DNA from 3 places in the Cellulomonas sp. JZ18 genome. Region 1 is predicted to be linked to each of the others. Evidence: riboswitches for the same ligand, from Rfam matches in the RefSeq annotation. Region 1 holds a riboswitch; each other region holds the start of a gene.
The links. Region 1 has a riboswitch for S-adenosylmethionine ahead of GC089_RS03005 (rhodanese-like domain-containing protein). Riboswitches for the same ligand answer to the same signal wherever they lie in the genome.
Positions count from the first base shown of each region.

Region 1 (2,253 bases):
TGCGCACCCGTGCCGCGCTGCACCCAGGGCAGCAGGTTCGCGTGGTGCTCCACGTCGAGGACGAGCACGCGACCACCGTCCGGGACGACCCCGGCCAGGAGGTTGAGCGAGTCCGTCGTGTTGCGCGTGATGACGCAGACGTCGTCCTCGCGGGCACCGACGAAGCGGGCGACGGCCTGGCGGGACGCCTCGTAGAGGGCGGTGGAGACCTGCGAGAGGTAGCCCGCACCGCGGTGCACCGACGCGTACAGCGGCAGGACCTCGGCGACGCGGGCCGCGACGGACTCGAGCGCGGGCGCGCTCGCGGCGCAGTCGAGGTTCGCGTAGGTGCGGCTCGTGCCGTCCACGAGCGGGACGGTCGTCGAGGCGCCCACGACGGGCAGGAGGGGTCCGACGCCCGGCGCCGCGGCGACGGGGGCGGTGGCGGTGCCGGACACCTCGTCCGCACACGCGAGGAGCTCGGTGATCGTGGTCATGCGTACCTCCACTGCCGGAGGGACCCCGCGGGTCCCGCGCTTGCCGGCACCGGGCGGCGCGCGGCCAGGTCGTCACCCGGGGCACCCCACCGCGGAGGAGGGTTGCCGGCCAGCGAGCCGGGGCTTCGCGCTGGCGCTCATGACCTGCGTCGAGGATCGGCGTGCGCCGCGGCGGGTGTCAACGCGGACACGCCGTCCGTCTCTCGATCCGAGACGCCCCGTCTCACGACCCCGTCACCCGGACGGACCCGTCGCGCCGAGCGCGCCCGGTACCGGCCGAGCGCACCGGACATGACTGGCGCGCTCGCCCGACGAGTGGCGCGCTCGGCGGGGCGGCGCCGTCGTGAGACGCGCGGCCGCGCCCCTCCGCGTCCGGCGTAGCATCACCGGCGACCATCCAGAGCGGCCGAGAGATCTGGCTCGACGACGCCGCAGCAACCCGCGGGACCCGCACGGGCCCGGACGAGGGTGCTACCGCCAGACCGATGGGAGGACGCATGGCCGTGCAGCCACGCCCCGCCGCGGGGTACGCGGGCGACATCACGCCGACGCAGGCCTGGGAGCTGCTGCGCGAGGAGCCGGACGCCGTGCTCGTCGACGTGCGCACCGACGCCGAGTGGCGGTACGTCGGCGTGCCGGACCTGCGCGAGCTCGGCCGGCACGCCGCGCTCGTCGAGTGGGTCTCGTACCCGTCCGGGCGTCCCAACCCGCAGTTCCTCGACCAGCTCGCGGCTACCGGCGTGACGCCGGGCGACGGCCGGCCGGTCGTGTTCCTGTGCCGCTCGGGCCAGCGGTCGATCGGTGCCGCCCAGGCGGCCACCGCGGCGGGCTTCGGCCCGGCGTACAACGTGCTGGAGGGCTTCGAGGGCCCGACCGGCCCGGACGGCCACCGCGGGCACGAGGGCTGGCGCGCCGCCGGCCTGCCGTGGGTGCAGCCGTGAGCGCGCGCGTCCCGGGGCCCGGTGACTGGGACGACCACCGCACCGACCGCTCCACCCTGCGCCCCGACACCCTCGCGGTGCGCGGCGGGCTGGTCCGCAGCGGGTTCGGCGAGCTCTCCGAGGGCCTGTTCCTCACGCAGGGGTACGCGTACGCGTCCGCCGCGGAGGCCGAGGCGGGCTTCGCGGGCGAGGTCGACCGCTTCCTCTACTCCCGGTACGGGAACCCGACGGTCTCCACGTTCGAGGAGCGCCTGCGCCTGCTCGACGGCGCCGAGGCCGCGTACGCGACGGCGACCGGCATGTCCGCGGTGTTCACGACGCTCGCCGCGCTCGTGCGCCAGGGGTCGCGCGTGGTCGCGGCGCGCGCGCTGTTCGGCTCGTCGGTCGTCATCTTCGACGAGATCCTCGCGAAGTGGGGCGTGCGGACCGACTACGTCGACGGCCACGTGCCCGAGCAGTGGGAGGCCGCGCTCGCCACACCCGCCGACGTGGTGTTCTTCGAGACGCCGTCGAACCCCATGCAGGACCTGGTCGACATCGCCGCCGTCAGCCGCCTCGCGCACGCGGCCGGCGCCGTCGTCGTCGTCGACAACGTGTTCGCCACGCCCGTGTTCTCCCGGCCGCTGGAGCACGGCGCCGACGTCGTCGTGTACTCCGCGACCAAGCACATCGACGGGCAGGGCCGCGTGCTCGGCGGCGCGATCCTCGGGTCCGAGGGGTTCGTCCACGGCCCCGTGCAGACCCTCATCCGCAACACGGGACCGTCGCTGTCGCCGTTCAACGCCTGGGTCCTGCTCAAGGGCCTGGAGACGATGAGCGTGCGCGTGCGCCACCAG
Region 1 covers NZ_CP045245.1:665,097-667,349, reverse strand. Annotated here, with positions in the region: gene GC089_RS03010 (aminotransferase class V-fold PLP-dependent enzyme) at 1-476, opposite strand, end outside; SAM riboswitch class IV at 508-621, opposite strand; SAM riboswitch class I at 867-968, shown strand; gene GC089_RS03005 (rhodanese-like domain-containing protein) at 974-1,417, shown strand; gene GC089_RS03000 (O-succinylhomoserine sulfhydrylase) at 1,414-2,253, shown strand, end outside.

Region 2 (2,253 bases), 450 kb from region 1:
CGCTGGTACTCGGCGAGCCGCACCTCAGGAGCGGCGCCCTCGTTCCGCTTCGCGAGTTGCTGCGCGCGCCAGGCCGTGAACTCGAAGTGCCCTTCTGCGCTTCCCCTGCCGTTCCATCCCTGACCTGCCCCCGAGGAGCCAGTTGCGGCGGACAACGCGACCACCACCGCCACCAGGGACACCCTCAGACCGACGCCAGTCACTCCTGCCCCGCAGGGTGCAGCCCGACCGAGTCGATTCGCCACGCCCCCTCTAGCCACGTCATGGCAAAGTCGAAGTCATACACCGCCTCGGGGTTGCTCGAGACGACCGTGCCGGCTGAGTCCAGTTCCACTCCTTCTCCCTGCTTCACGCGCAGTCGCGCCGAGTACCACTCCCTATGGGAGAGCTCTATGCCCTCGGCGCTGAGAACTTCGACCGAGGCGCCAGTCGTGCTGTTCCCGGCGTCCAGCATGCGTTGCACATCGACACGAGACTCCGAGCAGAACTCGCATGTGGGTGCCGACATCGCATCCCACTCCGTGAAGTCGCCAGTGACGTACACGTACGGGTACAGCGAGATGAAGTACGACGCCGCCGCAGCCGCGCCGTCGGCGCTCGGCGTCGCCATCGCCTCCGGACGCGTGGGCGGGACGCTGAGGTCGACCGTCGGCGAGGGGGTCGGCGTCGGACGCGCCGTCTCCGTGGCGGGCGACGGTGGCTCGGGCGTCGGCTCGGTCGGCTCGGCGCGCGTGCACCCGGTCACGAGCAGCCCGACCAGCAGCCCCGCGGACACAGCTCTGCCCCAGCGTCGTCGCCCCTGCATGCCCGGAAAGTACCGGTTGGGCACAGCCCGCACGCCAGCGCTGCCCACCCTGTGGATGCGGTGTCGGCGCCGGCGCCTACAGTCGTGCTCGATCAGGAAGCTCGGCCTCACGTCCTCCGGCGCGGCCGACTGGCAACCGCGCGAGCGCACGGTGCCCCCGGAGGAAGATCCGCCCGCGCCGCCCGGCACGGGAAGACGCTCGACCTCCGCGGGAGGACCCATGGCCGCACCGTTCGACATCGAGACGCCCCTCGGCGCACCCGAGACCGGCTGCGTGTGCGAGGAGCCCGGGCACGTGCCCGCCGCGCGGCGGGTGCGTGCCGCCGTGTCCGCGACCGGTGAGGCGTACCGGCTGGCCGGGGTGGACGGCGACGTCGTCCTCGCCGTGCGGTCCGGCGGCACCACCGTCCGCTGGTGGGTGCACGACACCGGGCCCTTCGCGGAGCACGCGGCGTCCGCAGACCCGACGGTCCGCCTGCACGACGGCGGCGTCGTCCGCGTCGGCTCGCGGTACCGCAGCGTCGCGACGGACGGCGTCGCGTCCCCGTGCGTCGAGGGTGTGGTCCGCCCGACCGGCACCCGCTACGCGTTCCTGCTCCGCGCGCTGCCGCCCGACCCGACGCTCGTCGCGGTCTTCCCGCACACGGCGTCGCTCTACCGGCTCGACCCGCCGATGCGCACGCGCTGGGGCCGGTACGACCACGTCGTCGTCCTCGCGCAGCACGACGAGCGGGGCGGGCGGACGCAGGTCTTCCCGTCGGACGCGGACGCGGTGATGTCGCCGGGCGACCTGCCCGGCAGCCACACCGGCGGCACGGACCACGTCGAGGCGCTCAACCGGGCCGGCTACGAGGTCGTGCTGGAGCCGGTGACGCCGGACCGTCCTCGCACCTGACCTCCCACCGCGTGAAGCGTTGTGGACGCCACGTGACCACAACGCTTCACGCCGAGACGCGGCGGCGGGGTGGCGGCGACGCGCAGCTCGCCGCCCCGGCCCGTCCTACGCCAGCGGGCCCAGCACCTCCTGCGGCTCGCGGTCGACGACCAGCCGCGACAGCGGCCCGAGCAGACGCTTCTCCTCGTACCGGAAGTGCGTCTCCATGATCGCCTCGATGCCGTCGAGGTGGCGGTGGAGGGTGGCCGCGTCGTGGCCCGCGTCGACGGCCTGCTGGAGCGAGCCGAGCAGCTGGGCGAGCACGCTGTGGTCGCGCGTGAGCTGGGCGAGCACGTCGGCGAGGGACGGGTCGAGCGCGAGCAGCTCGGGGAACATGACGTCGTCCTCGCGGCGGTGGTGACCGTCGAGCGCGGCGCAGAAGCCGGTGCAGAAGAGGCGCAGGTCGGCGGCGAGGCGCGGTGAGGCCGGCTGCTCGCCGGCGTCGTCGATCGCGTCGCGCGCGATCTGGAGGCTGTCACGGAGTCGGGCGTGGACGTCGCGGAGCTGACGGTCC
Region 2 covers NZ_CP045245.1:216,090-218,342, reverse strand. Annotated here, with positions in the region: gene GC089_RS01010 (DUF6318 family protein) at 200-829, opposite strand; SAM riboswitch class IV at 896-1,009, shown strand; gene GC089_RS01005 (hypothetical protein) at 1,026-1,700, shown strand; gene GC089_RS01000 (hemerythrin domain-containing protein) at 1,806-2,253, opposite strand, start outside.
Region 2: linked by a shared signal. The riboswitch ahead of GC089_RS01005 (hypothetical protein) and the one ahead of GC089_RS03005 (rhodanese-like domain-containing protein) in region 1 are both predicted to bind S-adenosylmethionine.

Region 3 (2,253 bases), 580 kb from region 1:
GTGGCGGTGTCGGTCATGACGGGTTACCTCGCCGGTGTCGGGGTGGGCCCGACGGCAAGGTCGCCGGCGGGCTCGGTGGACGTCGTGGGGACGGCGGCGGCCGGGCGGCCTCCGCGCAGGTCGGCGCCGTCGAGCAGGTCGAGTGCCGCCTCGTGCTTGTTGAACGTGTAGACGTGGACGCCGGGTGCGCCGCCGTCGAGCACCGCCCGGACCAGGTCGACGCCCGCGCGGATGCCGCGTCGGTGGCGCTCGAGCGGGTCGTCCACCGACCCGAGCAGGTCCAGGAGCGTGCGCGGGACGGGCACCCCCGTCAGCTCCTGCACGCGCAGCAGCCGGGCCGGGTCGGTCGTGGGGATGATCCCCGGGACGATCGGGATCGTCACCCCCGCCCGACGGGCCTCGGCGACGAGGCCCAGGTACGCCTCGGCGTCGAAGAACACCTGCGTGATGGCGAAGTCGGCGCCGGCCTCCTGCTTGGCGAGCAGCGCCTGCACGTCCTGCTGCCGGGTCCCGCCGGTGGCCTGGTTGCCGCGCGGGAACGCGGCGACGGCGAGCGACAGCGGCCGCACGCGCGCCCGCACCGCCTGCGCGGGCGAGCCCGCGCACCGGCGCTGCTCGACCTCGCGCAGCAGCGCGACGAGCTCGGCGGCGGTGGCGACGCCCTCCGGGTGCGGCTGCCAGTCCGCCTGCCCGGCGGGCGGGTCGCCCCGCAGCGCGAGGAACGCGCGCACGCCCTCGTCGAGGAACTCCTCGACCACGGCCGCGACCTCCGCGCGCGAGGTGCCCACGCAGGTGAGGTGCGCGATCGGGTTCAGCGTCGTCTCCCGGAGCAGGCGCGTGACCAGGGCGCGCGTCGTCTCGCGGGTCTTCCCGGAGGCGCCGTAGGTCACCGACACGAAGTCGGGCTCGGCGGCCTCGAGCTCCCGGACGGTCGCCCACAGGCGGGGCGCGGCGTCGACGTCGCGCGGCGGGAACAGCTCGAACGACACGGTCGGCCGGTCGAGCGCGGCCGCGGGGGCCCGCCGGCGCGCGGCGCGGGTGGCCGGCGCGTGCCCGTCGACCGGCGCGCGCCCGTCGGCGGGGGCACTCGCGGCCCGCGCGTCCGCCACGGCGGTCATCGCGGCGTCCCGGCGCAGGGCCGGGGACGAGGGCGGGCGGCGGCCAGGCAGGACGTGCCGCCGTCCGTGGGGTCGGCGACGTCAGGGCGCACGATCATCGTCACTCCATCGTTCCTGGCGGAAGCACCCACACCCTCGACGAGGAGGGGGGTTGCTGCGGCGTCGCTGAGCCAGGTCTCTCGGCCGCTCTGGATGGTCGGCGTGAAGCGTAGCGAGCGGTCCCGTATGGCGGACAGGGGTGACCGCTGCATGAGACGCGGCGTGTCGCGGGGCGGTCAGGCGCGCCCTGAGCGGGTGAGGACGTGTGCCGACGGGGGTCGCCCTCGGCGGCCCGAGCGCGCGACGTTCGGCGTCGTCGCGTCAGCGCTGGCGGCGGCGGAGCCCGTCCGGCGGCGGCTGCTCGCGCGAGGGGCGCGGCCTCGGCACGCCGAACCACGCCGTCGGCGAGCCGGCGGGTACGGCGAGCAAACCGTCCTGGACGGCGGCCAGGACGCTGGGGTCGGGCGCGTCGGCGCTCTCCCACGCGTCGTGTGCGGCGCGCACGGCGTCGTGCCGTCCCTCGCCGTCCCGCTGGTCCACCATGCCGGGCACCCTAGTCCCGTCGCTGGTCCTGGACACGCGTCCGGACCGCGTGTCACCCCAGTGGAGCACCGGGACGCGCTCCGCCCGGTGCGCCGGTCACGGACGCGCCCGAACGGCGCAGCGCCACCGGGCAGGTCGCGACGTGGTCGTCGACGACGCCGCACGCCTGCATGGCCGCGTACGCGGTGGTCGGCCCGACGAACCGGAACCCCAGGCCGCGCAGCTCGCGCGCCAGCGCGCGGGACTCCGGCGTCGTGGCCGGCACGTCGGCGCCGCCGCTCGGACGCGTGCGCGTTCCCTGCGGCGCGTGCGACCAGAGCACCTCGTCGAGGCTGCGCCCCGCCTCGTGCAGCGCGAGCACGGCGCGCGCGTTGGCGATCGTCGCCTCGATCTTGGCCCGGTTGCGCACGATCGAGGCGTCGGCGAGCAGGCGGGCCACGTCGCCGTCGCCGAAGCGCGCCACCACCTCGGGGTCGAAGCCGGCGAACGCGGTGCGGAACGCCGGCCGCTTGCGCAGGATCGTGATCCAGGCGAGTCCGGACTGGAACGCCTC
Region 3 covers NZ_CP045245.1:88,457-90,709, forward strand. Annotated here, with positions in the region: gene metE (5-methyltetrahydropteroyltriglutamate--homocysteine S-methyltransferase) at 1-17, opposite strand, end outside; gene GC089_RS00435 (methylenetetrahydrofolate reductase) at 24-1,118, opposite strand; SAM riboswitch class I at 1,210-1,317, opposite strand; gene GC089_RS00440 (hypothetical protein) at 1,479-1,700, opposite strand; gene GC089_RS00445 (DNA-3-methyladenine glycosylase I) at 1,753-2,253, opposite strand, start outside.
Region 3: linked by a shared signal. The riboswitch ahead of GC089_RS00435 (methylenetetrahydrofolate reductase) and the one ahead of GC089_RS03005 (rhodanese-like domain-containing protein) in region 1 are both predicted to bind S-adenosylmethionine.